Regions from separate parts of the Cytobacillus sp. Hm23 genome, predicted to be linked through region 2. Evidence: predicted binding sites of a transcription regulator. Region 2 holds the regulator's gene; each other region holds the start of a gene.
What was found. Region 2 encodes Rex, which represses fermentation and respiration genes when NADH is low (regulators of the CRP and FNR family bind a similar motif). Its sites were predicted from a motif close to TTGTGAAATATTTCACAA; they were not measured.
Positions count from the first base shown of each region.

Region 1: a site for Rex is predicted at 3,414-3,431, ahead of ACSVDA_RS18615 (4Fe-4S dicluster domain-containing protein). Genes of this name have one in related genera too.
Region 3: a site for Rex is predicted at 2,304-2,321, ahead of ACSVDA_RS01615 (YwiC-like family protein). Genes of this name have one in related genera too.
Region 4: a site for Rex is predicted at 3,300-3,317, ahead of adhE (bifunctional acetaldehyde-CoA/alcohol dehydrogenase). Genes of this name have one in related genera too.

Region 1 is NZ_JBPXRQ010000035.1:42,482-50,870, forward strand. It holds gene ACSVDA_RS18605 (nitrate reductase cytochrome c-type subunit) at 1-126, opposite strand, end outside; gene napA (nitrate reductase catalytic subunit NapA) at 138-2,693, opposite strand; gene ACSVDA_RS18615 (4Fe-4S dicluster domain-containing protein) at 2,740-3,327, opposite strand; gene ACSVDA_RS18620 (YueH family protein) at 3,709-3,948, shown strand; ZMP/ZTP riboswitch at 4,206-4,289, shown strand; gene ACSVDA_RS18625 (bifunctional 5,10-methylenetetrahydrofolate dehydrogenase/5,10-methenyltetrahydrofolate cyclohydrolase) at 4,468-5,307, shown strand; gene adhP (alcohol dehydrogenase AdhP) at 5,530-6,540, opposite strand; gene ACSVDA_RS18635 (SpoVR family protein) at 6,850-8,265, opposite strand.
Region 2 is NZ_JBPXRQ010000061.1:5,645-14,033, forward strand. It holds gene groL (chaperonin GroEL) at 1-1,171, opposite strand, end outside; gene groES (co-chaperone GroES) at 1,271-1,555, opposite strand; gene ACSVDA_RS23110 (CPBP family intramembrane glutamic endopeptidase) at 2,441-3,199, shown strand; gene ACSVDA_RS23115 (YdiK family protein) at 3,203-3,397, shown strand; gene ACSVDA_RS23120 (DUF2161 domain-containing phosphodiesterase) at 3,552-4,307, opposite strand; gene tatC (twin-arginine translocase subunit TatC) at 4,461-5,213, opposite strand; gene ACSVDA_RS23130 (twin-arginine translocase TatA/TatE family subunit) at 5,231-5,407, opposite strand; gene ACSVDA_RS23135 (redox-sensing transcriptional repressor Rex) at 5,506-6,144, opposite strand; gene moaC (cyclic pyranopterin monophosphate synthase MoaC) at 6,177-6,662, opposite strand; gene ACSVDA_RS23145 (hypothetical protein) at 6,684-6,899, shown strand; gene ACSVDA_RS23150 (ABC-F family ATP-binding cassette domain-containing protein) at 7,261-8,389, shown strand, end outside.
Region 3 is NZ_JBPXRQ010000002.1:27,443-35,831, forward strand. It holds gene menE (o-succinylbenzoate--CoA ligase) at 1-3, shown strand, start outside; gene ACSVDA_RS01605 (enoyl-CoA hydratase/isomerase family protein) at 56-835, shown strand; gene ACSVDA_RS01610 (NAD(P)H-dependent flavin oxidoreductase) at 868-1,845, shown strand; gene ACSVDA_RS01615 (YwiC-like family protein) at 2,382-3,095, shown strand; gene argC (N-acetyl-gamma-glutamyl-phosphate reductase) at 3,597-4,628, shown strand; gene argJ (bifunctional ornithine acetyltransferase/N-acetylglutamate synthase) at 4,690-5,916, shown strand; gene argB (acetylglutamate kinase) at 5,928-6,695, shown strand; gene argD (acetylornithine transaminase) at 6,934-8,097, shown strand; gene ACSVDA_RS01640 (carbamoyl phosphate synthase small subunit) at 8,173-8,389, shown strand, end outside.
Region 4 is NZ_JBPXRQ010000017.1:17,441-25,829, reverse strand. It holds gene pflB (formate C-acetyltransferase) at 1-511, opposite strand, end outside; gene adhE (bifunctional acetaldehyde-CoA/alcohol dehydrogenase) at 527-3,130, opposite strand; gene ACSVDA_RS12775 (RsfA family transcriptional regulator) at 3,467-4,189, shown strand; gene ACSVDA_RS12770 (tRNA threonylcarbamoyladenosine dehydratase) at 4,275-5,042, opposite strand; RNA gene ssrS (6S RNA) at 5,377-5,562, opposite strand; gene aspS (aspartate--tRNA ligase) at 5,627-7,399, opposite strand; gene hisS (histidine--tRNA ligase) at 7,410-8,389, opposite strand, start outside.

The sequences.
Region 1 (8,389 bases), on a different contig from region 2:
AACAACAGGTTCTTCAGTTACTTCTGGTTCTGTTTGCTGCACCGGATCTGCAGTATCATTTGAACAACCAATAAGACTAAAGACTAATACAGAAATTACAAATAATAACAAATTTCTTTTTTTCATGTGCTCACCCCCTAAGCCTTTTCAATCTTAACTGCACATTTTTTATAGTCGGGTTGTTTAGAAATCGGACAATATGTGTCTAGTGTTGCTAAATTAATTAATGTTTCTTCCGCAAAGAATGGTACGTAGATAAGACCTTTAGGTGGATTTCCACGCCCTTTTGTTGTAGCTTTCACTTTCACTTCACCACGACGTGTAATAACTTTGACCATATCACCTGTTTTTATGCCCAATGCTTCTGCATCCTCAGGGTGAATTTCACAAAATGCTTCAGGTACTGCTCGGTGTAATTCTGGAACACGTCTCGTCATCGAACCGCTGTGCCAATGCTCCAACACGCGACCAGTGCATAACCAAAACGGATACTCTTTATCTGGAATCTCAGATGCATCCTCAAATGGACGGAAGAAAATCGTAGGTCTATGATCAGTAGATTTATAAAAATCAATGTCTTTATATCTTCCTGGTTGACCAAATTCCTCAATATTGTATTGGTCAAAACCATCCTCTTGTTTTCCATACGAATAACGCCAATTTGTTTCGAGCCATTCGCCATTCACTTCACGAACAGGCCAGCAAATACCGTGTTGCTTAAAGTACTCTTCATATGGTGCTAACTGTTTTGCTTTAGTCTTTAATTGCTTGCCGAGCTCCTGTACTTCAGGATTTTCATGCGTATGTGGATTAGAGAACATTCGGTACTCTTCCCAAAGTATTTTGTTTACTTCATGCTGGTCCTCAAGTAAATCATTTTTGTCATAATCCCAAATATTGCCGAATATAACATCAAAGGCATCTTTATCACCTATTTTTTTACCTTCAAGCACACGTTTTGCTACTTGAACAATTGCCCATAAATCCCATTTTGCCTCACCTGGCGGTTCGGTACATTTTTCAAAAACATTACTACGCCTTTCAGCATTACCAAATTGTCCTTCTCTCTCCACCCACATGGATGCTGGAAAAACAACATCTGCCATCTCAGTTGAACGAGTCGGATAAACTTCAGATACGACGATAAATCCATCCTTGACACCTTTTCCGTCAGGATCATTCCCTCTGAAGCGGTTGAGCTTAGGCATCGTTTGTCCCCAGTTGTTTGACATACTCCACATAAACTTAACATTTCCGTTACCCAATTCTCGGAACATTTTGACCGTATGATAACCTGGTGTTTCAATCGGATCTAAGTATCCTTTTGGAAGATTCCAAATCAATTCACTAAATTGTCTATGTTCCGGTTTTTTCACCTCTAAGTCAGCTGGTAGACGATGCGCGAATACACCAACCTCCCGAGCTGTCCCACACGCACTTGGTTGGCCCGTTAATGAAAATGGACCGTTACCAGGTTTACTTATTTTACCAGTCATAAGATGAAGGTTGTATACTAAATTGTTAATCCAAGTCCCTCTTGTATGCTGGTTCATTCCCATCGTCCAAAGTGACATGATTTTTTTATTCGGATCAGCGAACTCTTTTGCTAATTCTTCAATCTGTTCAGCTGGAACACCAGACAATTCTTCGGCCTTTTCAAGCGTGTATTCACTCACCATTTGTTTATATTCTTCAAATGTTATATTCCAGTCTTTCCCTGCAACCTTTCCAACCTCTGTAGCTTCATAATTGTCATCGAATGTGTGACCAAGGTTTTCGGTACCTGCTTTGAACTGACAATGTTCTTCAACAAACTTCTTGTCATACGCATCATTGACTATGAGATAGTTGGCGATAGCATTCGCAATAGCTAAATCCGTTTGCGGTCTAAAGACAAGTACGGATTCCGCAGTTTCAGATGTACGGGATGGTCTCGTTGTTAAGTCATAATGTTTGACATTCGTACCACTTAATTTTCTTGCAGTTAGACGAGAATATAGAACTGGGTGCATCTCTGCCATATTTGCTCCCCATGTGACAAAAACATCAGCTTCATCTAAATCACGATAAGATCCCATTGGTTCATCTGATTGGAATGTCTTCATAAATCCAGCAACTGCACTTGCCATACAAAGACGTGCATTTGGATCAATATTATTATTTAACAATCCTATTTTCCATAACTTCACTGATGCATACCCTTCAGTGATCGTCTGTTGACCTGATCCCCAAAAGGCAATAGATTTAGGGTCTTTAGCGTGATTCTCTTTTAATTTATTTGCAACTAAATCTAAAGCTTCTTCCCAAGATGCCTCTCGAAAACCTTCCATCGTCCCTTTTTTACTTTTGTCTTCTCTAATTAATGGCTTCGTTAAGCGATCTTTGCCAAAAAGAATCTTTCCTACGTAATACCCTTTAATACAATTTAAGCCACGACTAGAGCGGTTGTCAGGATCACCTTTTGTGGCAACAACTTTACCATCTTTTACACCAACGAGTACTCCACAACCAGTCCCACAGAAGCGACATACCGTTGATTTCCATTCATCAGGTTCAACGTTAGCCATTTCCTGTACGACAGGATCATTTTGCGGTTCTACTGGTGTTGTCGCTTCATCCTTTTTACAGCCTGCAACTGCTAATGTTGCGGAAACTGCAGTTGCTTTTAATAAAGATCTGCGTGTTAACTCCATTAAATAACTCCTCCCCCATTACAAATTCTGTTTCTTTTTATAAAAGCTAAAACAATCCTCTTACTTCTCGTGGCTTCACACGAATTGCAACAGGATTGTCAACAACACATCTTTGTTCACAAATCCCACATCCTACACATTTATCGACATCAATGATTGGGGCGAACACTGCATGAATATCGTCACCGGGTTTTAAGTAAATATCTAATTTAATCGCTTCATCAATAAGCGGACATTCGCGATAACATACTTCACAACGCATCCCCTCATAAGCGATACAATGTTCAGGATCAATGATTGCTGTTCCCATTTGAACGTCTTCAACTTTGTTAATTCCAAATAAGGCAGTTGTAGGACAAACCTCAATACAAGGGAAATCTTCACATAATCTACAAGGATTTTCTCTAGCTTCAATAAATGGTGTACCTAATCCGAAACCATGCGCCTCAGTACCCATCTTAATGCTGTCATACGGACATGCTTGATTACACTTTCCACAACGTACACATAGTGCTAGAAATTCATCTTCTTCAGCTGCTCCAGGAGGACGAAGAACAGTTTTGTTTCCACCTTTCATAAGTGAAAGTAATTCGTAAGCAGCTAGACCACCTATTAATGTCTTTAGCAGATTCATACCTTTCAGAATGATCCCCCCTCCTTGAGCAAAGATCTTAAAAACATTACTATCATAATAAAAGTACCATTTTAAATAATTGAAAAATGTGATAAATCTCACATTAATTAACATCACTACAACATACTTTTTGACAATTTCAAAATAAAACTTCACATTTATTTCACAAAAATGCCACACCTATTCACATAAATGAAAACGCCTTCATTTATTTCGTTTTTTATGAAATTCATTAATACAGACTTTACAAATCATATAATTTCATCAAAAATAAATGTATGGAAAAGCTGCTTCTGTTGTGCACAATGAAAGCAACAACAAATTAGTATATAAAGCAGGCTACTATTTACTAAAACATTATGGATAATAAGGATGATGAAGATGAAAATTCGGAAAGCTATAATCAATAATCAACAAGAAAAAATATACTTATACGAAAATAAAAAAGAAGAGTATTCTATTATCGCCATTCCAATTATTGAGTGGTCTTTCAAAGTTGATTATGAACTGGACGCTGAAACGCTTAAAAGCATACTTAATTCTTCACTCAAATCCCATACAAATGCAGACACTTCTCAAGACTTGACTAACAAAATATCACAGTGGGTTCGTGAAATGTGACAATTATTTTAGTTATACATAAAAAACTGAACATTACTAGGTTATTTTGTAGATATTGTTCGTGATTTATTATACAATAAACATGGTCTATCATATTTTGCATTGACTGTTGCTTCTCTAACAAAGAAAATACAGTATACGAACGAGCGTACATGGCATCTATACTTCTTGTAATTTTGTAGAAAGCTGCATGATATCCTCAACATACTGTTGAATTTAATTACATTAGCAACAAAGTTTACGAAAAAAGAGCCGTTATTTTTTACAGTTACTGACGACAATTGTGGAATGAACCACGAGGGAGCTGTAAAAGAAATTGCCGTGTCGTCTGGGCAGAGGCATCTGGATCAGCGTATGTGCCAAATTTAGTCTAGGAGTTTTTATTGATATGAATGTAGGAACCATACATTAAAACAAATTAGGCTCTTCTCATTAAACAGGAATACATGAAAATATTAGACTATTAAGCACTATTACGTTTTCTCCAGCCTCTTTGTATATAATATAGGAGGGATAAAGTTGGAAGAAAAATTGATTTTAGATGGAACTAAGGTTGCCAATTCTGTAAAAGACAGCTTAACAATGCGTGTATCTGCATTAAAAGAGCGAGGCGTTAATCCTTGTTTAGCTACAATTTTAGTTGGAGATGATCCTTCTTCTGCCACTTATGTAAAAATGAAAGGGAATGCGTGCGACCGGTTAGGCATTTTCTCAAAACGCATTCATCTACCAAAAGAAACTCAAACTGAAGAACTATTACAAATCATTCAGGAGCTTAATAATGATCCTTCTACACATGGCATCTTATTACAGCACCCAGTGCCAAGCCATATAGATGAACGGGCTGCCTTTGAAGCAATTGATATTGAAAAAGATGTAGATGGTGTCACTAGTCTCGGTTTTGGACAAACATCGTTCGGCTTTGGAAAATATCCTTCGTGTACACCTGCAGCTATTTTAGAAATTATCGATTATTATTCCTTGCCAATTGAAGGTAAACATGCAGTTGTTATTGGACGAAGCCCTATTTTAGGAAAACCAGTGTCAATGATGCTGCTTAACAGGAATGCAACTGTAACGACATGTCATTCAAAAACACAAAATTTAGCAGACATTATTAAACAAGCAGATATTGTCGTTGCTGCAGTTGGCAAACCTAATTTTATTAAAGGAGAATGGCTTAAAGAAGGTGCTGTCGTGCTTGATGCAGGTTACAACAAAGGAAATGTTGGTGATGCAGATTATGATAGCTGTTTAAAATATGCTAGTGCAATCACTCCAGTCCCAGGAGGAGTTGGACCTGTAACTATATCAATGTTATTAAAACATACCGTTGATTCAGCTGAAGGAACCTTATAAATATAGAAAAGCTCAAAAGCAATTGTTGCTTTTGAGCTTTCTTCTTCTTTTTTATAGGTTGTTTTCACATTAATTGTTGCTTTTCGTACTAAGAACAAAACACGTACACAACTATAGTTCGTGGCATCTTTTCTTTTGTACAACAATGACTAACCGTGTTAAACCACTTTTTTTGGTACTAATTGGATAACAATAGCAACAAAGTTTATGAAAAGAGCCTTTTTATATTTCCATAACAACTCGTCCGTTAATTTTGCCCGCTTCAAGATCAGCAAATATGTCGTTAATATCTTCTAACTTAGCTTTCGTCACCGTTGTTTTCACTTTTCCATCTGCAGCAAATTGTAAAGCCTCTTGTAAATCCTTTCTAGTTCCAACAATCGATCCCACTACACTAACAGCATTTAAAACTGTATCAAATATTGGTATTTCGATCATTTCAGGAGGTAGTCCGACTGCAACACATTTTCCACCGCGTTTTACTGCACGATAAGCTTCATCAAATGCTTTTTTTGAAACTGCTGTACAAATCGATGCTTGAACGCCACCGAACTCCCTTTGGATGTATTCTGCAGAATCTTCATCAAGTGGGTTAACAGTATCATCTGCTCCAAGCTCTTTAGCAAGATTTAATTTTTCACTAAATGTATCTACAGCCACGACTTTGAATCCCATTGCTTTAGCATATTGTACAGCTACATGTCCTAATCCACCTACACCATAGATAGCAACCCAATCACCTGGCTTAGCTTCACTAACTTTTAACGCCTTATATGTTGTCACACCGGCACAAAAAATTGGTGCAGCTTCTACGTAGCCTAAATTTTCTGGTACCTTAACTACATAATCAGCAGCTGCTAAACAATATTCTGCATATCCACCATCGATAGAATATCCTGCATTATGCTGGTTAAGACATAAGGTTTCTCTTCCAGTTAAGCAATATTCACATTGTCCACAAGCTGAATATAACCAAGGTACACCTACTCTATCTCCAACTTTGAGGTGTGTAACACCTTCGCCAACCTCTACAACCTCTCCCACTCCTTCATGACCAGGGATCAATGGTAGCTTAGGCTTTACTTTCCAATCACCATGAGCTGCGTGTAAATCAGTATGGCACACACCACAAGCTTTTATTTTCACTAATATTTGTCCGTTAGAAGCCTTCGGTTTTTCAACACATTCTACCGATAACTCCTTCTTAAATTCTTTTACTACTGCTGCTTTCATCGTTTCATGATTATGGTTACAGTTACAATTTCCCATTTCATATCGCCTCCATTTCAAAATCCCAATAGTTGAACAATACTATTCGAAAGTTTGTGATATTATTCACAAACTAAGTAAAAAAAAATAACTCCTTACGCTATATCTTACTATATGTTATCCATTGAAAAACTTACTATTTATGACACTTATGTGAACCGTTACATACTTTATACGTAAGGGTCCGACCCTCCGCTTTGACCCCTGAGTAGGGAATATAGATTCAAGTATAGATGATCCGACCCATCATGCTCTTAATTATGCTTAACCTTATTACATATACTTTCGGTGGACATTTTTTCCTTCATAAGTAAATAAAATGTTTTTATTTTCGATGACTGTCTCTATATGAACTGCTCTACCCCATAGCTGATAAATAAAAGGAAGTACTTTCTCTAAATATTTTAAATCAAGTTCGATTCCTTCATACCAATGCTTTAAGTATAGCTCTCCATTTTTCATATAGTCTCCATCATTAACGGTAATGTACGGAAATCCTCCGTTTACTCGCATATTAATAAGTTGGTCACGTACATTTTCCCAATCTTTATCAACGATTTTATAATCTTTACCTTGTTTCTGAAACAAATACATATCTTCGCGGAAAACAAGATCCTTCGTTAAATAATTCCGTAAAAAAGATATATCTGATTCTATTTCTCTTACTTCAAACATTTTTTCACGTCCTGACTGTGGTTGGGCACCGTGCTCAATCATTTCTTCTGTAGGGTTGTTATACCGTTCCTCAATGTCTTCAAATATTTTCAGCCCTAGATAATATGGATTGATGCTCGTTCTCGAAGGCTGAACAACACCCGCGTTTAATTTTGCAAATTCAATTGATTCATCACTCGACAAATCTAACTCCCTTAGTATCCGCTGATGCCAAAATGATGCCCAGCCTTCGTTCATGATTTTGGTCTCTAATTGTGGCCAAAAGTATAGCATTTCCTCTCGCATCATCGTTAAAATATCTCGTTGCCAATCTTCTAGCTCTCGGCTGTATTCTTCTATAAAAAGCATAATATCTTTTTCAGGGCTTGGAGGAAATTTTTTCTTCTTTTTGTTATTAAGCGGCTTATTTTTGTCCTTTTCATCCAAAGTCCATAGATCATCATATGGTGTTCGTTGCTTCTGGATATTGTCCTCTAGATTATCGTTATCATAATGCCATGCTAGCTTAGGACGCATGAGTGATGGATCGATATGTTCTTGTATAGAAAGAACGGCATCAAGAAATTTTTCTATTTCTTTCCTTCCATGAATTAATTCGTAATATTTAACCCTATCAGCTGTGGCAGCCATACTCTCTACCATATCTCTTTTTGTATTACTAAAACGGACATTATTTTTGAAAAAGTCGCAATGCGCTAATACGTGGGCAACGATCAATTTATTTTGAATGAGTGAATTTGTATCAAGTAAAAAAGCATAACACGGATCTGAATTGATAACTAATTCATATATTTTACTTAACCCTAAGTCATAATGAATTTTCATTTTATAAAATTGCTTTCCGAAGCTCCAATGTGAAAAACGAGTTGGCATCCCATATGCTCCAAAAGTATATATAATATCTGCAGGACAAATTTCATACCGCATTGGATAAAAATCTAAGCCGAACCCCTCTGCAATTTCTGTAATTTCATCAATGGCATATTCCAATTCTTTACGTGCACCTTCATTCATTTGCCATTCACTCCCCCTGTCTCTTCTTACCAACAATGTATGAGTGTTATGACGAAATGATGAAAGCTCACCATTTAAAAATAAAAATTACTTAAAATAACGAATCGAAATCGGTTAGATAGAA
Region 2 (8,389 bases):
TACGTTCTTTTAATTCAGTTTCTGTAGCTGCACCAACTTTGATTACCGCTACGCCACCAGCTAATTTAGCTAGGCGCTCTTGTAATTTTTCTTTATCAAATTCAGAAGTAGTTTCTTCTAATTGTGTACGAATTTGGTTTACACGTGCTGCAATTTTATCAGATGCGCCAGTACCTTCAACAATTGTTGTATTTTCTTTTGTTACAACAACTTTTGAAGCACGACCTAATTGAGCAACAGTAGTAGCTTTCAAGTCTAATCCTAGGTCTTCAGTGATTACTTCAGCACCAGTTAGGATAGAAATATCTTCAAGCATCGCTTTACGACGGTCACCGAATCCAGGAGCTTTAACAGCTACTGCATTAAATGTACCACGAAGTTTGTTTACTACTAATGTAGCTAAAGCTTCGCCTTCTACATCTTCAGCAATCATTAATAGTGGTTTACCTTGTTGAACAACTTGCTCTAATACAGGTAACACTTCTTGGATATTCGCAATTTTCTTATCAGTAATTAAGATATATGGATTTTCTAAAACAGCTTCCATTTTATCAGAATCAGTAACCATGTATGGTGAAGCATATCCACGGTCAAATTGCATACCTTCAACAACTTCTAATTCAGTTGCGAAGCCTTTTGATTCTTCAATAGTGATAACACCATCATTACCAACACGTTCCATAGCTTCTGCAATTAATTGCCCTACTTCTTCATCAGATGAAGAAATTGCAGCTACTTGAGAGATTGATTCTTTACCTTCAATCTGTTTTGAGATTGCTTTAAGCTCTTCAACTGCAACTTTAGTAGCTTTCTCAATTCCTTTACGAACGCCCATAGGGTTTGCACCAGCAGTTACGTTTTTAAGGCCTTCAGTAATCATTGCTTGTGCTAAAACAGTTGCTGTAGTAGTACCGTCACCAGCTACATCATTTGTTTTACTAGCTACTTCAGCAACTAGCTTTGCACCCATGTTTTCAAATGCATCTTCTAATTCGATTTCTTTTGCAATTGTAACACCATCATTTGTAATTAATGGAGAACCAAATTTTTTCTCTAATACTACATTACGTCCTTTAGGTCCTAATGTAACTTTTACAGCATTAGCTAGTGCATCTACACCACTTAGCATAGAACGGCGTGCTTCTTCGCTAAATTTAATATCTTTTGCCATATTGTTTTACCTCCTCAAATTTTCCTAATCTATTAAATAATGTTCAATCCGTATGCTGTTGAACATCACACATTATGTTAAGTACAAAGGTGGATAAAATTAGCTAAGTACAGCTAAAATATCGCTTTCACGTACGATTAAGTATTCTTTACCGTCAGACTTTACTTCAGTACCAGCATATTTTGAGAAGATGATACTATCACCTACAGCTACTTCAAGAGCTACACGCTCACCGCTGTCTAGTACTCGACCAGAACCAACAGCTACAACTTTTCCTTCTTGAGGCTTTTCCTTTGCAGTATCCGGTAATACGATACCACTTGCAGTCTTTTCTTCTGTTTCTTCAATTTGAATAACAACACGATCACCTAATGGCTTTAACAAGTGAAACAACCTCCTCAAATAATTTAAATGGTATTATTGTTCAATATTCTTCTATTAGCACTCGCTATACTTGAGTGCTAACACAACTATTATATTAATGAATCTCAAATGTTTTTGCAAGTCTAAAGCAGAAAAAAATTCCTAATTTCATATATACCCCATAAATAGACAAGTTCTCCCTTGTATAACCACGACATTCGTCCTATTTTTTATTACACAATTAGAGCAACTATGTTGGCTTTATTTCTTGTCATAGTCTTCAATATAGAAAGACTCTTTTCGTAATCTTTGCCGCTATTGATACCAGCATAGAAAAAGTGTTTTATACGGTTATCATCGCTTTACAGAAGAAGATGCCATAACTCTAGTTAAGTACTTAGCAATTGCTTAGTGCGAAAAACATTATTTAAATCAAAAACAGCCCACGTCTATGATCTTTTAGAGTTAATAGTTGATGTATTGGTGTATTGGAACGCTAAGTAGGTTTTACATGATTGAAATAAAATGTATACCTTCTTATGTAAACACCTTTATCATTTAACCCTTTAAAATTATGTCACAAATACGTAGGAATAAACATAAAAAACATAATATACATGAGTATGTTAGAATACTGTGATAAAATACGGTAAGTATTGTACTAACCCGTGTATATCGGACATACATTATTAGTGCATATTTTAATCGGACAACTATGATGAAAATCGTTATATAGGCTAACAATGTCAAATCATTAAGGTATATCATTTGAATAGGGATTTTTCTTTCTGATAAAATGACATGGTGACCTCTAAAAGCTGCGAAGGGGAACAAGACATTCCCAAATAGCAAAATACTATTAAAAATTAAAGCAGCATGAACAAACATTTAAAGGAGATTATTTTATTGATTAAAAAAATATTTCCACCGTTCGAAAGACATTATTGGTATGTAATTATCGCGTATATTATTGTCCAATTTTCAGCGACTTTAGGTGTGCCATTATTAGAAATTTTAGGTGTAGGCGAGGATGCTCATTCTAATGATATTGCGCTAGTCATTAGGGTTGGTTATTGGGCTGTAATTAGCTTTATCCTCGGATTAATGATTATCCTCTTCATTATGAAAAAAGATATGATTAACAGAGTGATTCCTGAAGATTACCCCTCTACTGGTAAAGCTATTTTCTGGTCAATCGCAGGTATTTTCCTTGCTTTATTTGCACAATCTTTAGCAGCAAATATTGAAATGTTACTTGGAATTAATCCAGGGTCAGAAAATACTGAAGTGCTTATCGGAATTTTTGAATTGGTCCCGTTATTCATTATTGTCACTTCAATCATCGCACCAATATTAGAGGAAATCATTTTTAGAAAGATCATTTTTGGCTCGTTGTATAAGAAATATAATTTTTGGATATCAGCACTTATTAGTTCTGTCATATTCGCCCTAGTTCATGGTGAGCCAGAGCACATACTCATATACAGTTCAATGGGATTTACTTTTGCCTTTCTTTATGTGAAAACAAAAAGAATACTCGTACCTATTATTGCACACGTTTCAATGAATACATTTGTGGTCTTAATACAAACTATCTACAAGGATGACATTGAACAAATGCGACAACAACTGGAACAAATGCAGTCGATTATTGGAGGATTATAACATATGCGCCGCTCACCTTTATTTTTTGGATTTATATATAGTTTTATAGGAATCGTTTTCACATATCTCGCAATTCAATCAGCTCAAGAAACAATTTGGAATTTCCCCACTCTCATATTGTCTTTTGTAGCCACCCTTGATTTTGGAGTGGCTATTCGTATGTTTATCTTTCATAACAAACTAAAAAATATAAAATAATAAACAACCTTCCTAGTTAATAGGAAGGTTGTTTTATTCTATGGCTGATTTCACATTAATTGTTGCTTTTAGCTTAGCACGAATACAGGCATATGTTCGGGACATCTTTTCTTCTCTAAATACATATGAGTTACCCAAAATACCTTTCTCTGTATCAACCAAGCTTATTTGTTATTAATTCACCGTAATAGTGAACAAGTTGTGGATATGAAGTTAGCTCATTCTTGCCTTTATCACTAAGTGAATAAGTTCCTCTTCGCACCCTTTCAAACCAGCCGTAATAATTTTTATTAAGAATGGATACAGTTTTATCACCGGTTCCCATTTGGCGAAGATCACTTGTTGATAACTGACCTAAACGTTCGAGGCAACAAGCAATATGAATACAGTTTTCTTTGTACGCCGTCATGATTTTTTGATTTTTGCTTCCACCAACATTATGGTCACGATGCCTGCCTTGCATTTCAGTTAAAAGTAAATCTCTCTTTTTCTTGCTGCGTTGCATGCTTTTTTTTCGATCAAAGTCAGCTGGGGCTATAATGATTTCTACCTGTGCAGTACCATTTTTAAAAGTTACAATCATAAGGCCTAATTCTAACCTTCTGACCAAATAACAAATATCCTGCCATTTTTTAGAACGCAAAGAATATGTAGGCCTCGGGATGGCAATATACACCTGATCGGATAAACGCTGCCTTTTAGTAGCTTGTATTAACAGCTTTATACTTATATTAAGCTTAAGCTCCACGATCACTAGCTCATCGTCTTTTATAGCTGCTATATCACAATGATTGACTTCTCCATATACTTCATACCCCTGTTCTATAAAATGGTCTTGAATAGGTTTATATAAATCAACCTCATACAATTTTGTTGTTTTATTGTTCATTAACATCATTACTTTCTTCATTTATTCAATACTTAAATATAAGATACTAATACGATCTTTATACTTGCATATACTCACAAAATAACCGCTAGAAAATACTAAATGAAAAAAGTGAGCCTCTACAATTTGTAAAAACTCACTTTGATTAACTTTGTTATGATTATTGTATGGTTGTTACTCATTCTCAGTCATGAGTTCCTGTTCTAGTTTTTCCACTTTCCGAAAGGTTATTTTTGAGATAAAGATACTTATTTCATATAGAATAAATAAAGGTATCGTCACCATCAGATGTGAAATGAGCTCAGGTGGCGTAATAAATGCTGCTATAACTAGTAAAACGAAATATGCGTATTTTCTTATTTTCGCTAAAAACATAGGCGTGACTATGCCAAGTCTAGTTAAAAACATCACAACGACAGGAAGCTGAAACAATATTCCAAATGGAATAGTGATTTTAAATAGAAATTGGAAATATTCATTTATACCAATAACTTGATTAACCGTTAGGCGTTCAGATATCCTCGTCATAAACTCAATAACAAATGGAAATAGAATAAAATAGGAAAATGAAACCCCACCTAAAAATAGTAACACTGAAATTGGTATATAACTTAAAGTGATTTTCCGCTCTTTTTCATATAGACCTGGACTAATAAACGCCCAAAGCTGGTATAAAATAACTGGTGCAGTAATTACAAAAGCTATAATAAAAGCAAATTGCATATAAATTTTTATTGGATCAGTTAAGGAAAATGCATTCATCGTCAGCTCTTTTGCTTCATCAGCCTGTTGTAAATAGACAATGATTGGCTCTGCCAAAAAAAAGCTTCCAATTGTAGCAACAACAAAGAAAACGACTGCGATAATTAGACGCTTCCTTAGCTCTCCTATATGATCGTATACAGACATTTCTTTACTATCATTCATACTTTCTCATCCTAATGTTACTTCTTTTTATTATTTTCATTTGCAATGTCTTGTGCCGCTCTCTTAAATTCTCTAAGTGTGTCTCCAGCAGCTTTTCCTAATTGAGGAAGCTTATTTGGACCAAAGATAACGAGTGCGATCACTAAAATTAATATAAGACTTCCAATTCCTATGTTAATTGGTCTCACCTCCATCATAAATTACAAATAATTTTCCTGATCTATCATTATAAAGCATATATTGTTATTATAACTCGATGATCATGCAAACGACCACAATGCCAGTAGAGCTACTATTCAGTTGGGTAGTTTTTAAGGAAATATACTAAAGATTGTAACTCAACTGCTAAATCAATGTGATGAATTCTAATATGATCAGGTACATTAATTCGAGCTGGTGTAAAATTCAAAATACCCTTGATACCTGTTTCTACTAAACGATCGGTCATCCCTTGAGCAACTGGTGCAGGTACAGTTAAGATGGCAACACTTACATCTTTGGTAATATGTTTTTCTAAATCATCCATATGATAAATAGGAACATCTCCAACTGTAGAGCCAATTTTTTGTTCATCAACATCAAATGCAAGTTCAATTTTCATATTATTATTTTTAATAAAGTTGTAATTTAAAAATGCAGTACCTAAATTCCCGACCCCGATTAACACCACTTTTGTCAGTTCATCTTGATCTAGTGTTTGTCGAAAAAATGTTAATAAGTAATTAACATTATAACCATACCCTTTTTTACCTAAAGCACCAAAATACGAAAAATCTCTACGTATTGTTGCTGAATCTACTTTTACAGCCTCGCTTAATTCAGCAGAAGATACGCGCTGCTTACCTGCAGCATGAAGATTTTTAATGAATCGATAATACAATGGCAAACGCTTTGCAGTAGCTTGTGGAATTTTTGTTTGTTCGTTATTCACTTCTATTCCCCCACATTCAAACAGCTATTCATTCACTGCTCTCTAATAAAGTCTCCGTTCTTTCCACCAGTCTTCTCTAATAAATAAGTTGGACCAATAACCATACCTTTATCAACTGCTTTACACATGTCATAAACAGTTAAGGCACATGTGCTAGCAGCAGTTAAAGCTTCCATTTCAACACCTGTACTACCCTTCGTTTTAACTTCTACGATAATAATAAGCTTGTATAATTGCTTTTCTTCTTCCCATGTAAATGTGATATCGACACCCTTTAAACTAATTGGGTGACACATCGGGATAATATCTGATGTTTTTTTTGCAGCCATAATACCAGCCACTTGAGCTACAGCTAAAACATCCCCTTTTTTTATTTTTGAATGAATAATTTGTTCATAAATTTCTTTATTAACTGAGATACTTGATCTCGCTATAGCAGTTCTTAATGTTTCGCCCTTTTCAGAAATATCAACCATCTTTGCTCTACCTTGATCATTAAAATGTGTAAATGAAGACACTGTTGCTTTTCACCTCTCAATATGACTATACTACACTATTTTTACAATCCTGTCGTTACTTTAACAAGGCGTGAAAACTATATGTACATCCAAGGCAAGGCCGTTTCTATCACCTTCTTAGTAAATGGCTTTTTCGTAAGTGGTGTGGCAATTGTAACTAATAATTTAGCCTATTGTTATAGTTTTAATGATGAAAAGGTGCAACAAATACTATTAGTAATCCTATTTATGTTTTAGTACAAGGCTTTACTCGCATTAATTGCTGTTATTCGTTTTAAGAAAAAATACGTATAAACCTAGCGGTTGTAGCTTTTTCCTCATTATAAATGAGGTCAATTGCATAAATTCATTTTTTGCTGTCCTAAATTACTGTCAATAGCAAAAATTCTACGAAAAGAGCCTATACATCGTACATGATATCAAAGCTAAGCCTAAAATGTCTTTAATAAGAAAGCGCATACAAACCAAGATAAACTATTGTTAAAAATAAGCACTTCTCAAGCCTTAGATAAGTAAACATTGGAATCCAGTGAAAGAATATTGCTCATTTCATACATTTTAAGATACACTAAAACTATTATAACAGAGGTGAACTAACATGATAGTGTTACAAGTGAATCAGCTCACAAAATATTTTGGATCTGATCTTATTTTATCGAATATAAAGCTAGAAGTACAATTGAAAGATAGGATAGCTGTCGTTGGCCGTAACGGCGCTGGTAAATCAACCTTATTGAAAATAATAGCAGGTTACATGTCTCATGATAGCGGAAGCGTCATGAAACCGAAAGACATTTCTATTGGATATTTAGCACAACATAGTGGCTTAGATTCGGACTTATCTATTTGGGAAGAAATGTTAACCGTGTTTGAACCGTTAAAAAAAATGGAGATGGAATTACGTAAACTAGAAGAAAAAATGTCCAATCAAAGCCTAATGTCAAACAAGGCAGATTACGACAAACTATTAAAAGAGTATGATCATTTACAAATTCAATATAAAGAACAAGGTGGCTATCAATATGAAGCTGATATACGAGCTGTTCTACACGGACTTCAGTTTTCAAGCTTTAATTACTCAACACCTATATCATCTTTAAGTGGTGGTCAAAAAACGAGGCTTGCTCTAGGGAAGCTATTATTAGCAAAGCCAAATTTATTAATACTAGATGAGCCTACTAACCACCTTGACATTGATACACTTACTTGGTTGGAGCAATATTTACTCGGCTATCCAGGAGCTATTCTCATCGTATCTCATGACCGTTATTTCCTTGATAAAGTCGTTACACAAGTATACGAAATATCTCGAACTAATTCGGCAAAATTCATCGGAAATTATAGTGATTATTTAAAGAAGAAAGCAGAAAATTACGAACACGATTTAAAGCTTTATGAAAAGCAGCAAGGTGAAATAGCCAAGCTTAAGGATTTCGTTCAACGAAACTTAGCACGAGCTTCAACAACAAAACGAGCACAAAGTAGAAGAAAACAACTGGAGAAAATGACAGTCCTAGATAAGCCTGCTGGAGATGAAAAATCCGCTTCGTTCCACTTTGACATCGAACGTCAAAGTGGAAATGAAGTTTTAAAAGCTAAAGACATTTCTGTTTCTTATGAAAACAACAAGCCTATTATCCAACATATCAATTTTCAAATCATGAAAAGTGACAGTGTAGCTTTGGTAGGTCCAAATGGTATTGGGAAATCAACTTTACTCAAGGCAG
Region 3 (8,389 bases), on a different contig from region 2:
TGATAGTACGTGAACGGTCTTGATCTTATAAGAGAAACAAAAGGAGGAATATAGAATGATGAATAATTTAGTATTATATGAATTGCTAGATCGTACAGCTGTAATTACGTTGAATAATCCTGATAAGCTGAATGCACTGTCTTTTGATTTAATTGAGGAACTTGAAGAAGCTATTCGAAAAGCGGAGAAGGATGAGCATGTGCAAAGCATCATTTTGACAGGTACTGGTCGTGCATTTAGTTCAGGTGGGAATGTAACTGATTTTCCAGATTTGAATGCAGTGAACGGTCGTAAATATTTGATAGAGGGACATGATTTACTTAAAAGAATTTATGCTTTAGAAAAGCCAGTTATTGCTGCTGTCAATGGATTAGCAGTTGGAGGAGGGTTTAACTTAGCTCTTTGTTGTGATTTTGTTTTAGCTTCAGAGAAAGCTGTATTTTCTCAAATCTTTGCAAAAATTGGTCTAGTTCCTGATATGGGAGGAATGTTTCTTTTACCACGCACTGTAGGGTTACAAAGGGCAAAGGAGCTTATGTATTCAGGACGAAAAATTACTGCAAAAGAAGCGTTTGAATATGGTATTGTGCTTGAATTAGTATCCGCTGAACATTTAATGGAACGAGCAGTTGAATTTGCGAAAACAATAACAGAAGGTGCTCCAAATGCAATTGCATTAACTAAGTCGATTTTAAACCATAGCTTTGAATCAAGCTTCGATCACATTTTAGCTGAAGAAGCTATGGCGCAAGGTATTGCCTTTACAACGAAAGATCATAGGGAAGGAGTAACATCATTTTTTGAGAAAAGACAACCACAATTTTCAGGTAGATAATTTGCATATGAATTAAAAAGGGGGAGAAGATAATGAACGAAAAATTGCCTAAACATATGACTACTAATTTAACTTTACCAGTCATTTCAGCACCAATGTTTCTCATATCAAGTCCAAAGTTAGTTATTGAAAGTTGTAAGTTAGGTGTCATAGGTTCATTTCCAACATTGAATGCTAGAACAGTAGATATATTAGAAGGTTGGATGGCTGAAATTTCATCAGAGCTAGCTATTGCAAAAAAAGAAGACCCTCAACTGAAAGTTGCACCATGGGCTGTCAATTTTATCGTTCATCAAACAAATCCACGATATGAGGAAGACTTACGGTTAATAACTAAATATCAGCCCCCAATCGTTATTACATCACTTGGAAATCCGTCAGCTGTTGTTGAAATTGTTCATCATTACGGCGGTCTTGTCTTTGCTGATGTAAGTAACATTCCTCATGCTCGCAAAGCTACAAAAATGGGAGTTGACGGTTTAATTCTAGTATGTTCAGGTGCAGGAGGGCATGCTGGAACAATTAATAGCTTTGCTTTTGCAGGAGAAGTAAGAAAATTTTGGGATGGTATTACAGTCTTGGCAGGTTGCATCACGACGGGACGTGATATTCTTGCAGTTGAAGCTTTAGGTATGGACATGGCTTACATCGGAACGAGATTTATTAGTGCAAAAGAGAGCTTTGCAAGTGAAGATTATAGAGATATGTTAATAAATGCTTCTGTAGATGATCTTATTTATACTGATGCTATTAGTGGTGTATACGCCAATTACCTAAAGGAAAGTATTCTAAATGCAGGTATTGATATAAATGTACTTGATAAGAAACAAACTGTTGACTTTTCATTTATGAACCAAACAAATGCGAAAGTATGGAAGGATATATTTTCTGCAGGACAAGGCGTTGGCCAGATAAATAGAGCTCAAACAGTTGCTGAAATTATTGAGGAAATGCAACATGAATATCAGTTAGCTAAAGAAAGTCTGTCTAAATCTAAATCGTATGTTTGAAGAAAGATGCAAAGTAATATAAAATCGCAAGATAAATAAGTTGACGAGGTTTTTTCTATAAAGAATCAGTTCGCTTGACGTGTTTTAATTAATTTTAACTAAGTAGTCTATTCTAGGACATCTTAAGGCTAGAAGTCTTCAGCTTCTAGCCTTATAGTGTGGATTCAGAAAAGCAAAACGGCATAACTCGGCGAATTAGCGTGAGCCTACTACCATGAGAAATATCATTATTACCATGAACGTAAATATTCAGGTGATTATTAATACAGTTCATGTAAAGATAAGTAAACATGAGTTTTGAAAATTGTGTATAAATTAGTTTCTACAGATTTTTTCAAGGGGTTTTTTAGAACAGTTTGTTATAGTAACTAAAAATGGACAAAATAGACACATTTCAATATAGTTTCTCTCTTAATTGTTCTTAAAAAGTCATGAAAGGCCATTTGGTAGCTGAAACTTTGTGATTTATCTCACTTAATGTTTTATGTTGTTTCATTATAATAACAACTAAGAAAGTTTAGGTGAGGTGAACGAGTATGAAACCTTTGATTCCGAAACAACATGGTGCATGGGCTATGTTACTCATCCCATTTTTGGTAGGAATATTTGCTGGGCAGCCTTCTATGATACATTTCCCCTTATTCGGTGGCTGGCTATTACTTTATTTAGGTACATATCCTTTGCTCATGTTTTTGAAAGGGAAGCGACGCGAATTTTATCTCAAATGGACATTTATTTATATGTTTCCAGCTCTTATTTGTTTAGTTATAACATTGATTATAAATTATAAACTTTTTTATTTCGGCATTGTCATGCTGCCTTTTTTCGTGGTGAATGTTTATTTTGCAAAGAAAAACCAAGAGCGTGCTTTACTAAATGACATGAGTGCAATTACATCATTTAGTATCGGTGGAGTTGCTAGTTATTATGGGGGAACTGGTTCGATAGATTTTGTTGCTATTGGGATTTTGTTACTTTCAATGTTCTTCTTTATAGGAAGTACATTTTATGTGAAAACAATGATAAGAGAGAAGAAAAATAGTACATACCGTTGGATATCTTGGGGCTACCATCTAGGTATCATAGTCATATTATTTGTAAGTGGCTACCCTTGGTTTATTATTGCGTATATACCGAGTGTAGTCCGTGCTTTTTACTTTTATGGAAAAAATGTTTCTGTCTTGAAGGTAGGTATCTGGGAAATTATAAATGCTGTTTATTTTTTCTTAGTCGTTGTTGTGCTAGTCTAAAATAGCTTTGAAGTGTATATCGTATTAATAAAAGGGTGTTTTCGTATTGATTGTTGCTTTTCGTACTAAGTAATAAACACGTACACAACTAAAATTCGTGGCATCTTTTCTAGTGTTCAATAATGACTAACAATATAAAACATTTTTATGTTGCTAATTTGATAACATTAGCAACAAAGTTTACGAAAAGAGCCTAATAACAAGAGCTAACCAATTAAAGGTTAGCTCTTTTTGGTTCATTTATTTTTAAGGTCAATATTCAACTAAGCTACAACATAGGTTGATTTAATGTCTGTTCTATTTTTACAGCGTAATTAATAGTATTTATATAATAGTTTAAGATTTTTATCATATATTTATAAAAATACAATTGATTTTATATTTATTCAGTATTATAATGAAAACTAATTTTACGTGATGTTTAAAAAGCATGACAAAGACAGAGGGGTAGCTATGGATTGAGTGAATCAATGCTGCCTAAGAAATAGAGGGGGATCGGAGATGAGAGCTGCTGTAATCGGTGCAACAGGTTATGGAGGAGTAGAACTATTACGTTTATTGCAGCAACATCCAGTCGTTAATGTTCATTCTGTTCATTCATCTTCTAATGATGGATTACCATTAGGGCAGATGTATGGACATTTATCTGGAAGTTTGAACTTTCAATTAGAAAGTATTGATATTGACAAAATTGGTAGTGAGGTAGATGTGGTATTTATGGCCACACCTGCCGGTGTATCTAGTGAATTGACACCACAATTAAGTGAATATGATACACATATCATTGATTTATCAGGTGATTTGCGGCTACAAGATAATGAATCTTATGAAAGATGGTATAACAAGACACCAGCTCCATCTCAAATTGTCGAGGAAGCTGTGTATGGATTATCCGAGTGGAACAGCAATAAAATTAGTGAAGCTAAAATCATTGCAAATCCTGGTTGTTACCCTACTGCAGTATTACTCGGGTTAGCACCTTTAGTTCAGTTGAACTTAATTAAGGAAGAGTCGATCATTATTGATGCAAAATCAGGTGTTTCTGGAGCAGGAAGAAATTTAGCTACCTCTGTTCATTTTGCTGAAACAAATGAGAACCTAAAAATCTATAAAGTAAATAAACATCAGCATATTCCAGAAATAGAGCAAATGCTCCTAAATTGGAATGATAGCATTCAACCAATTACATTAAGCACCCATCTTGTTCCGATGACTCGAGGGATTATGGCTACAATGTATGTTGAGCCTAAAAAACAGCTCAAAATAGAGGAGTTGTATGATATTTATAGATGTGCATATGATGAGCATTATTTTGTACGATTAAAGGATACATTCCCTTCAACGAAGGAAGTTTATGGTTCAAATTATTGTGATATTGCATTGGTGAATGATGAACGAACTGGAAGAATTACAATTGTTTCAGTGATTGATAATCTCGTAAAGGGAGCAGCAGGTCAGGCTATTCAAAATTTAAATATTATACTAGGTATGGATGAACATACTGGCTTAAATTTACTTCCTGTTTATCCATAGACGATATATATTTTTTTACTTTCTCTTACGAAAAAATAATGGAGGAATAAGTTTGATTAATATGAAAACAAAAGTAGGTACTGTTAATGTATTGCCAGAAGGAACGATAACATCTCCAAAAGGGTTTCAAACTGATGGAGTTCATGCAGGGTTACGATACACAAAGAATGATCTTGGTATCGTTCTCAGTGAAGTACCAGCTACATGTGCTGCAGTATATACACAAAGTCATTTTCAAGCACCTCCATTAAAAGTTACGCAACAAAGTATTGCAGTTGAAAACAAGCTTCAAGCTATCGTTGTAAACAGTGCCTGTGCCAACGCATGCACTGGTGAACAAGGTTTGCAGGATGCATATGAAATGAGACATATATGTGCTACACAATTTTCGATGCAAGAACACTTTGTTGCAGTAGCTTCTACAGGTGTAATTGGTGAACTATTACAAATGAATAAGATCCGTTCAGGAATAAAAAAACTCAAACCTAACAAAACGAAAAACAATGCACAGCATTTTGAAACAGCTATTTTAACGACTGATACTGTTACAAAAAAGGTATGTTATCAGACCATTATTGATGGAAAGACAGTGACAATAGGTGGAGTGGCTAAAGGTTCAGGTATGATTCATCCCAATATGGCGACTATGCTTTCATTTATTACTACTGATGCCAATATTGATTCAACAATTTTACAAAATACGTTACGAATAATAACGAATCAATCATTTAATCAAATAACTGTTGATGGTGAGACATCTACAAATGACATGGTTATTGTGATGGCTAACGGGCTAGCTAATAATGAACCATTAACCCCAACACATTCTGAATGGAAGCATTTTTATACAGCTTTAAAGCATGTATGTGAAGATTTAGCTAAACAAATTGCTCGTGATGGGGAAGGAGCAACAAAGCTTATTGAAGTAAAAGTGAAAGGTGCAGTAAACGACGATGAAGCAAGGAAAATTGCTAAACAAATTGTCGGTTCTAACCTTGTTAAAACAGCGATTTACGGTAATGATGCGAACTGGGGAAGAATAATTGGGGCGATTGGACATAGTAGTGCATCAGTTAATCCAAATACTGTAGATATTACGGTCGGTTCAATAAAGATGTTAATTGCAAGTCAACCACAGCCGTTCTCCGAGGAAAGAGCAACAGCATATTTAGCAAATGATGATATTTATATTGAGGTACATTTGAATATAGGTGATGGCGAAGGAGTAGCATGGGGCTGTGACTTAACTTATGATTACGTCAAAATTAATGCAAGCTACCGAACGTAAGGAGGATGGGGATGAGTAATGACATCATCGTAATTAAATGTGGAGGAAGTGTTATAACAGAGCTTTCAGAACAGTTTTTTAAAGCGCTCCATGAACTTCATAAACGAGGAAAGAAAGTGGTTATTGTACACGGTGGAGGGCCAGTTATTAACCAATTTTTGTCACAACTGAATATACGTGTTGAATTTATAGATGGCTTACGCAAAACGACAAAAGAAGTGTTAGATGTTGTAGAAATGACATTAGCTGGAAAGATTAATAAACAATTTGTGACTAATTTATCTCAATATGGTCTCAAAGCTGTAGGACTATCAGGTTGTGATGGTCAAATGTTGCTAGTGAAGCCTATTGAATTTGGGAAGCTAGGTTACGTAGGTGAAGTTGATCATGTAAACGTGGATTTGCTTTTAACGTTACTTAACGATGACTACATCCCCGTAGTTGCACCAATAGGCATGAGTTCACAAGGGGGGAAATACAATATTAATGCTGATTCAGCAGCAGGGAGTATTGCTGAAGCACTCAATGCAAAACAATTATTGTTTGTTACAGACGTTCCAGGTATATTACAAAATGGTATTCTTTTAGAAGAAGCATCTGAAAACCAAATTAATGGCATGATAAGTGATGGGACGATTTATGGAGGTATGATTCCAAAGGTCAAAGCGGCTATTCACTCATTATCAGACAAACTACAAGAAGTGATGATTGTCAGCGGGAAAAATAGCATCTTATCTGCTAGCGGGTCGTTGTACGGAACGAAAATAAGAAAAATGTAAGAGTTTTTTAATAACTCTTGATCAATAAAGAGTGCATTTAGGAATGTGTTTCATAAATGGAAAGTATAGTATTTTTTCAGAGTATCATTCGCTATACAGGAGTTATCTATATCTAGCTCTAGCACCTATCCCTCGAGGTCACTTCGCCATTTCAACCGAAGGAAAAAAACGCCTTCATGTGAAATGTGTCCAGTGCTTGTCGGGGATAATACAGGTTCTAATTGGGAGGTAGCTTACAATGACGAAAGAAACGTTATTTCCAACTTATCAGCGTTGGGACATTCATGTTGCTTCAGCTGAAGGTTCACATATTACTGACGAAATGGGCAAAAGTTATCTAGATTTTGTATCTGGCATAGGTGTATGTAATCTAGGTCACCGTCATCCAAAAGTTCAACAAGCATTAGAAAAACAATTACAAACATTTTGGCACGTCTCAAATTTGTTTCATGTTGACTCACAGAAAGAAGTCTCACGTCTACTTGTTGAAAATAGTAACGGTTCAGCAGTCTTCTTCTGTAACAGTGGTGCTGAAGCAAATGAGGCAGCAATTAAACTAGCAAGAAAACATACGAATAGATCAAGAATAATTACATTTAAACAGTCATTTCACGGCAGAACATTTGCTACGATGACGGCTACAGGGCAGGATAAGGTTCATGATGGATTTGGACCTTTATTAGAAGAGTTTCTTTATCTACCATTTAATGATATCGAAGCGATAGAAAAAGTGGTTGATAGTCATGTAGCAGCCGTTATGCTAGAAATTGTTCAAGGTGAAGGTGGAGTTGTACCAGCTGAGCGTGATTTTTTACTAAGGGTTGAGGAATTATGTAACAAGTATGGAGCACTCCTTATTGTTGACGAAGTACAAACAGGGGTTGGTAGAACGGCATCTAAGTTTGCATATCAAAAATTTGGTATTTCACCACATATTATTACTGTTGCCAAGGGGTTAGGAAGTGGTTTACCCATCGGTGCAATGATTGGGACTGAGAATCTAATCAATACATTTGGTCCAGGCTCTCACGGTTCAACATTTGGTGGAAACCCAATAGCTATCGCTGCAGCAAAAGCAACATTAGAAATCATATTTGATGATGTTTTTTTACAGCAAGTTGAACAAAAAGCAGCCTATTTAACGAATAAACTGAGTGATGTTTGTAAGCATGTAAGCTTCATAGAAGAAATTCGCGGGGAAGGATTGATGATAGGGATTGCTTGTAATATCAATGTTACAGATATTATATCGAAAGTCCGTGAGGAAGGACTACTTGTATTACCAGCAGGTCCACAAGTAATTCGGCTATTACCACCACTTACAGTAAGCTATGATGAAATAAATTATGCAATAAATATCATTAGTAAAGTTGTATCAGATGTAACAGTGGTAGCTAAATAACTATCGGGTTATTTTTTTAATCCAAAATGCATAAAAATTCAATAAAATAAATAAAAATACAAAAAGAGGTGTAGCATGAAAGCATATTTAACTTTAACGAATGGGAATGTCTACGAAGGGGACATAAAATCACCTCTTTCGACTAATATATCTGGTGAAGTTGTGTTCTTTACAGGAATGACAGGATACCAAGAGGTTCTCACTGATCCTTCGTATAAAGGACAAATTATTGTTTTTACTTATCCTTTAATAGGGAACTATGGAATTAACGCTGTAGATTTTGAAAGTAACA
Region 4 (8,389 bases), on a different contig from region 2:
GTAACCCAGTAATGATACCAGCTTTACGTGCCTTCCTCATTTCTGGAGTATAAGCATCGAAGACCCCTTGATTATGTGTTTTTCGATACTCAGTAAACGTTTTCTCTACTTCTGTATCGAGATCATACCCATAAGCCTCGCAAGCATCTTTTACCATACGGATACCACCAAAAGGTTGGATGGAACGTTTTAAAGGCTCATCCGTTTGGAGCCCTACAACGCTTTCTAGATTTTTATCAATATACCCTGGCTCATGTGAAGTAATGGTTGATACTGTCCGTGTATCAATATCAAGTACATCACCATTGTCCCGTTCCTTTTTCATCAACTCTAATACTCTATCCCAAAGTTGAGTGGTTTTTAGAGTTGGGGGGGCAAGGAAATCTTCCTTGCCCGTATAGGGTGTAACATTTGTTTGAATAAAATCTCGTACATCTATGGAATCCAGCCATTTTCCTTCTTTGAAGTTCTTCCAAGCAACTTCCGTTGGAATCGTACTCAACCTGTTCATCCTAATCCCCCCAAATTATACTCCTTTGAATGTTTGACGATAAATTTCTTCTAATTCAGTAACTAATGGTAACTTTGGATTTGCTGGTGTACATTGATCTTCAAATGCTCTGTCTGCCAAAATTGCCACTTTTTCCTCAAATTCTTTTTTATCTACACCATTTTCAGGTAAACTCATAGGAATATTTAGTTCTTTCGCTAATTTAATTACCGCTTGGATTAAGCTCTCTACACCTTCTTCAGTTGTACGTGCTGGTAAACCTAATGCTTTAGCAATTTCAGCATAACGTTGATCAGCAATGAAATGTTTATATTTAGGGAATGCTGTAAACTTTTTCGGTTTTGTTGCATTGAAACGAATAACATGTGGCATTAATAATGTATTTGCTCTACCGTGTGCAATATGGAACTCTGCACCCATTTTATGTGCCAAGCTATGATTAATACCTAAGAATGCATTTGCAAATGCCATACCTGCAATTGTAGATGCATTGTGCATTTTCTCCCTTGCAAGTTCATCTGCACCATTATGATAAGCTTTTGGTAAATATTCAAATACTAGTTGAATAGCTTTAATCGCTAAACCATCCGTATAATCATTTGCCATATTAGAAACGTATGCTTCAATTGCATGTGTTAAAACATCCATACCAGTATCTGCAGTTACGTGCTTCGGAACTGTCATAACAAACTGTGGATCTACGATTGCAACATCTGGTGTTAATTCATAATCTGCTAACGGATACTTGACATTGTTTTTCTTGTCTGTAATAACAGAGAATGGTGTTACCTCAGATCCAGTTCCTGAAGTTGTTGGTATTGCAACAAATTTAGCTTTGTTTCCTAGTTTAGGATATTTGAACGTACGTTTACGGATGTCTAAAAATTTCTGTTTTAAGCCATGGAACGTTGTTTCTGGGTGTTCGTAAAATAACCACATTCCTTTTGCAGCATCCATCGCTGATCCACCGCCAAGTGCAATGATGACATCAGGTTGGAATTCCTTCATCATTTCTGCACCCTTCATCACTGTTTCAATAGATGGATCTGGCTCAACATTTGAGAAAATTTCACAATGGACGTAATCTTGACGTTTACGTAAATAATAAAGAACTTTATCAACATAGCCAAGCTTCACCATACCTGGGTCCGTTACAATCAAAGCTTTTGAGATTTCAGGCATTTTTGCTAAATATTGAGTAGAATGCTTTTCAAAGTAAACTTTTGGTGGAAGCTTAAACCATTGCATATTGACATTCCTTTTCGCAATTTTTTTGACATTTAATAAGTTCGCTGTTCCAACATTTGAAGATACAGAGTTCTTACCGTAAGATCCACATCCTAATGTTAATGAAGGAATATATGCATTATAAATATCTCCGATTGCCCCTTGTGAAGATGGAGCATTCACAATGACACGACATGCTTTCATACGTTTTCCATAAGCTTCAATGGTTTCTTGGTCTTCAGAATGGATTACAGCAGAGTGACCTAGACCTCCAAACTCTAGCATTTCTTCTGCACGAGTAATCCCTTCTTCTGTATTATTAACTTTATAACATGCTAGAACTGGACTAAGCTTTTCTCTTGAAAGTGGGTGAGCTTCACCTACACCTTTTAATTCAGCCATTAGAATTTTAGTATCTTTTGGTACTTCTACACCAGCCATTTTGGCAATTTCATAAGCTGGTTTACCTACGATGTTTGGATTAACAGCACATTTGTTTTCATCAATAACAAGTTTTTCTACTTTTTTCTTCTCGTTTTCTGATAAGAAATAACAAGAATGATATATCATTTCTTTTTTCACTTCATCATAAATTTCTTTATCGATAATAACAGCTTGTTCAGAAGCACAAATCATACCATTATCAAATGTTTTTGATAAGATTAAATCATTTACAGAACGTTTCACCTCAGCAGATTTTTCAATATAACAAGGTACGTTACCAGCACCTACACCTAACGCAGGTTTACCAGTACTATAAGCTGATTTAACCATTCCTGGACCACCTGTTGCTAAGACGATCGCAACCCCATCATGATTCATTAATTGTTTTGTTGCTTCGATAGATGGCGTTTCTATCCATTGAATACAACCTTCAGGTGCTCCTGCTTTTACTGCTGCGTCACGAAGAATTCTTGCAGCTTCACTACTACATTTTTGTGCAGATGGGTGGAAAGCAAAAATAATTGGGTTTCTAGTTTTAATTGCAATAATTGCTTTAAACATCGTTGTTGATGTTGGATTTGTTACGGGTGTTACACCAGCAACAACACCAACTGGCTCTGCAACTTCGATTACCCCTTCGTGTTCATTATCATTAATAATGCCGACAGTTTTATCATATTTAACGTTATGATAAATATATTCTGTAGCAAAAATATTTTTAATAATTTTATCCTCATAAACACCACGTTTTGTTTCATCAACTGCTAGCTTAGCTAATTGCATATGTTGATCTAATCCTGCTAAAGCCATTTCTTTTACTATGTCATTGATCATTTCTTGATCATAATTGCGAAATTCCTTTAACGCTTTAGAACCACGATCAACTAAAGAATTAATCATTTTTGAAACATCTTGTTGTTGTTTTAATACTTTTTCTTCAACAGCCATTTGAAACTCCTCCTAATTTCTCGCTTAAAGTTTGTGAATGTTTTCACATGTGAGTGTTAAAAAAAAGCTACTTACTTGATACCTACGTTTTTTACTAAATTAACTAATTATCTTACACATTTATTATACTATCGATATGTTGTGAATAGTTACATTAAATTTGACGACATTGTGAATAATTTCACATACATTATTAAACTTATATTCCCCACTTTTTACACCTTTTAATGTTTAAAAAAACTAGTAAATGTATAAAAATTATAATAGCCGTCCATTCTATTAATAGAAAATCTACTATATAGTAAATTAAATTTTTCAGAAGATAGGAGTGTTTATGTGAAAGTTCGTCAAGATGCATGGTCTCATGAAGAAGACCTATTACTTGCAGAAACAGTACTTCGCTATATTCGTGAAGGTGGAACTCAGTTATCAGCCTTCGAAGAAGTAGGTGATAAGCTTAACCGAACTTCTGCTGCTTGTGGTTTTCGGTGGAACGCGGAAGTAAGAGGAAAGTATGATCAAGCTATCGCCATTGCGAAAAAGCAAAGAAAAGAAAGAAAGAGAGCGTTAGACAGATTAAAGAAGCAAGATGAGCTTCCTAGTACAATTTCACTACCACAGATTACTACAGTTGATGATAGCAATCCAGTAGAGACCTATAATCTAAATAATGAGTTCACGACAGAGTTGTTGACTACGCCAGTGACTACATCAGTGCCTCCTATAGAATCATCAGCTGGATCAAATTCAATATCTCTAGAAGATTGCATTTCTTATTTAAAAGAACTTAAAGTACAAGATCAACATTCAATGAGATTACAGCAAGAAAATGTACAATTGCAACAAGAAAACCAAACTCTTTCAAAGCAAAATAAAGAACTAGTTATAAAGCTTGAAAAAATGTCCGAAAAGCAATCTATGATACAAGAAGACTATCAAGCATTAGTACAAATTATGGATCGAGCACGGAAAATGGTTTTATTTGATGATAATGAAGAAAGACCGTCTCCGGCTTTCAGAATGGATAAAAACGGAAACTTGGAACAATTAGCTAAATAAAAAACGTGGTCTATCTTTAGACCACGCTTTTGTCATTGTCGAAACGAGAAGGTCCAAGCCGAGCTCCGTTAAATGTAGAGTATGTTTAACCCTGATTTACTCGTTTAATTGGTATATCTGTTAACAGTTCAGTAACCACATGACTTGCCATTATTAGCCCTGCTACTGATGGAACAAATGCATTGGATGATGGTGGCATTTTAGCTTTTCTAATAGGCGTATTTTCATCAGGAACAATTTTCTTGCGAATATCCTCCCGAATCACAATAGGACTCTCATCAGAAAACACTACTCTAATCCCCTTACGGATACCCTCTTTACGTAATTTCGTTCGAATAACTTTTGCAATAGGATCAGTGTGCGTTTTAGAAATATCAGCTATTTTAAAACGTGTAGGATCCATTTTATTTGCTGCACCCATACTTGAAATAATTGGAATCTCCCTCTGCAAGCATTCCTTCATTAAATGGATTTTGTAACAAATCGTATCAGACGCATCTATAACAAAATCTATTCCATAACTAAAAAACTCCTCATACGTCTCCTCTGTATAAAACATTTTCAACGCAATCACTTGACACTCTGGATTAATATCTTTTATACGGTCCTTCATAAGGTCAGCTTTCGGCTTACCAACTGTTGAGAGTAACGCGTGAATTTGTCGATTTACATTTGTAATATCAACATCATCCTTATCAACTAATACAAGCCTTCCTACACCAGATCGAGCTAGTGCTTCAGCTGCAAATGACCCTACACCACCAATTCCAAGTACTGCCACTGTGCTATTTTTTAAAATGTTTAATCCTTCTATCCCAATCGCTAATTCATTTCTAGAAAATTGATGTAGCATATTCTCAACTCCGTTTGTCACAAACTTATTCAAGGTTTTCCGATAAAAATAATATCATAAATTATAATAAATACAAGATTTGAACATCATTTTTTCGTCAAGATACAAAATGTAACAGTATTGGCAAAAAGTCGTTTTGGACCGTTGCCATCGTAATCTAGAACAAAAGTTGCAACAAACTGTAGCTGTAAACATTTTTATTTATTAGGAAAACAGCCCATTGTATGATTTTCAAGCTATGTCTGTTACAAATGTATAGTATTTATGTACTTTTAATAGATACAAAAACCCTACACATCATGTATAGGGTTTACCTTTTTTATTTTATTATAACGGAAGTCCCAATTGTGCCGTCGATGCCTTCGTTTTGATCCCGCACTCCGCAGGTGGGTGCCCTGTTCCAAATGTTAGTACGTCCTTAAAATCCAGAAGGCATGTACGCTGTTTGAAAACTCAAGCTCCCGTATAACTTATTGTTCGGTCAAAACAATAGGTTATAAGACGAACACATCAGGACTTTCAAGTTCTGTTATTATAATATCACACCAATTTACAGTTATCAAGTTGAGGAAATATTGGACATATTAGCTTTTTTTCACAGTTAGCGCTAAATTAAGTTCAGCTAATTGTTCAATGCTTACTTCTCCAGGTGCATCTGTTAGTAAACAGCTAGCACTAGCAGTTTTCGGAAAAGCAATCGTATCACGTAAATTTGAACGACCTGCTAAGATCATGACAATTCGATCTAAACCTAAAGCAATACCTCCGTGAGGTGGTGTCCCATATTCAAATGCTTCCATCAAAAAGCCAAATTGTTCGTTAGCTTCTTCCTCTGTAAAGCCTAAAGCTTTAAACATTTTTTCTTGTAACTCTCTTTCATATATACGCAGTGACCCTCCACCTAATTCATAGCCGTTTAACACCAAATCATATGCTACAGCTTTTACGCGAGAAGGGTCTGTATCTAACAATTCAATATCTTCTCGAGCAGGCATTGTAAAAGGATGATGTGCTGCGTAATAACGCCCTTCTTCATCATCATGCTCTAATAAAGGCCAGTCTGTTACCCACAGGAAATTAAACTTATTTTCATCAATTAAGTTTAATTCTTTTCCTAGCTTTATGCGCAATGCACCAAGAGCATCTGCCACAACTGCTTTTTTATCAGCTACGAATAATAATAAGTCTCCTGCAACAGCTTCTAAAGAAGAAATAAAGCCACTTTGTTCTTCCTCACTGAAAAACTTTGCAATAGGTCCTTTAAGCCCTTCTTCTTCTACTTTTAACCAAGCTAACCCTTTTGCGCCATAAACACTAACAAAATCAGCAAGAGCATCTATATCTTTTCGAGAAAAAGAGTTCGCAGCACCTTTCACATTAAGTGCTTTGACTTGACCACCAGAATTAACAGCCCCTGAAAACACTTTAAATCCGCAGTCCTGAACTTGTTCCGATAAGTCTATTAGCTCCATCTCAAAGCGCGTATCAGGTTTATCAGAACCGAACCTATTCATAGCTTCGTCATAGGTCATACGTGGGAACGGAAGCGATACTTCCAGGCCCTTTACATCACTCATGACTTTTGACATCATTTGCTCTGTCATCGAAATAATATCCTCTTGATCCATAAAGGAAGTTTCAATATCAATTTGAGTAAATTCAGGTTGGCGATCTGCTCGTAAATCTTCATCTCTGAAACAACGTGCAATTTGATAATATTTTTCGATGCCACCTACCATTAACAATTGTTTAAATAATTGAGGTGATTGTGGCAGCGCATAAAACTCTCCCTCATGAACACGACTAGGTACTAAATAATCACGCGCTCCTTCTGGTGTACTCTTTGTTAGAATTGGCGTTTCAATATCTATAAACTCTTCACCATCTAAATATGATCTAATTGATTTCGTAATATTATGGCGCATTTTTAACGTATCAAATATAACCGGTCTTCGAAAATCTAGGTAGCGATACTTTAAGCGGGTATCTTCAGAAACCTCTGATTGATCAGCAATTACAAAAGGAGGTGTTTTTGCTGAATTAATAATTGTAACCTGTTCTGCGTGTACTTCAATTTTTCCAGTACTAAGGTTTTCGTTAATCGTGCCCTCTTCACGAGCTACTACATTACCATCTATATGAAGAACAAATTCATTTCTTACTTTCTCTGCTATACTTAAAGCTTCAGGAGACATTTTTGGATTAAATACTACTTGAACGATTCCCGTACGGTCACGTAAATCAATAAATATTAAGCCACCTAGGTCACGTCTTTTTTGTACCCACCCTTTTAATTTTACTTTCTCTCCAATTGCCTGCTCTGTTACTTGCCCACAAAAATATGATCTTCCAAACATAAGAATCCCCCTATTGTATGTTTTCCATTACATATGACGTAAAATCATTCAGATTTATTTCATTTTGTTCACCAGTACTCATATTTTTTACATTAATTACGTTTCTCTCTATCTCTTCGTCACCTAATACAGCAACAAATTTTGCTTGTAACCTGTCAGCCGCTTTGAATTGAGCTTTTAACTTCTTATCTTGATAATCTTTCTCCGCAATTAATCCAGCATTCCGTAATTGATGTACTAGGGATACTGACATATCCTTCGCTTTGTCTCCTAGCGTAACAACGTAACAATCGATGTGACTCGTTATAGGAAGCTGTATTTTCTCGGCATCAATTGCTGCTAACAGCCGTTCTATACTTAGCGCAAACCCAACACCAGGTGTTTCTGGCCCACCAATACTCTGTACTAAACCGTTATATCTACCACCACCACATAAAGTTGTAATAGAGCCAAAGCCTTCTGCATTACTCATTATTTCAAATGCGGTATGATTATAATAATCCAATCCTCGAACTAGGCGAGCATCTACTTCAAAGGGAATGTGTAAGCTTGTTAAATACGTTTGAACTTTATCAAAATATATTTTTGATTCTTCATTTAAATATTCCAATATGGAAGGTGCTGAATTCATCAATTCATGACCTTGATCCTTTTTACAATCTAAAATTCTTAATGGATTTTTCTCTAATCTAGTTTGACAATCGGTGCAAAACTCTTCAATTTTAGGTTCAAAGTGCTTAATAAGGGCATCACGATGAGCCACTCTACTTTCTTGATCACCTAAGCTGTTGATAACAAGCTTTAAATTAGTAAGCCCTAAGCTTTTGTATAAGTCCATTGCTATCCCAATTACTTCAGCATCAATTGCAGGGTCATTACTACCGAGCGCTTCTATGCCAAACTGTACAAATTGACGAAACCTTCCTGATTGCGGTCTTTCGTAACGAAACATTGGACCAATATAAAATAGTTTTGTAGGTTGATTAGGAC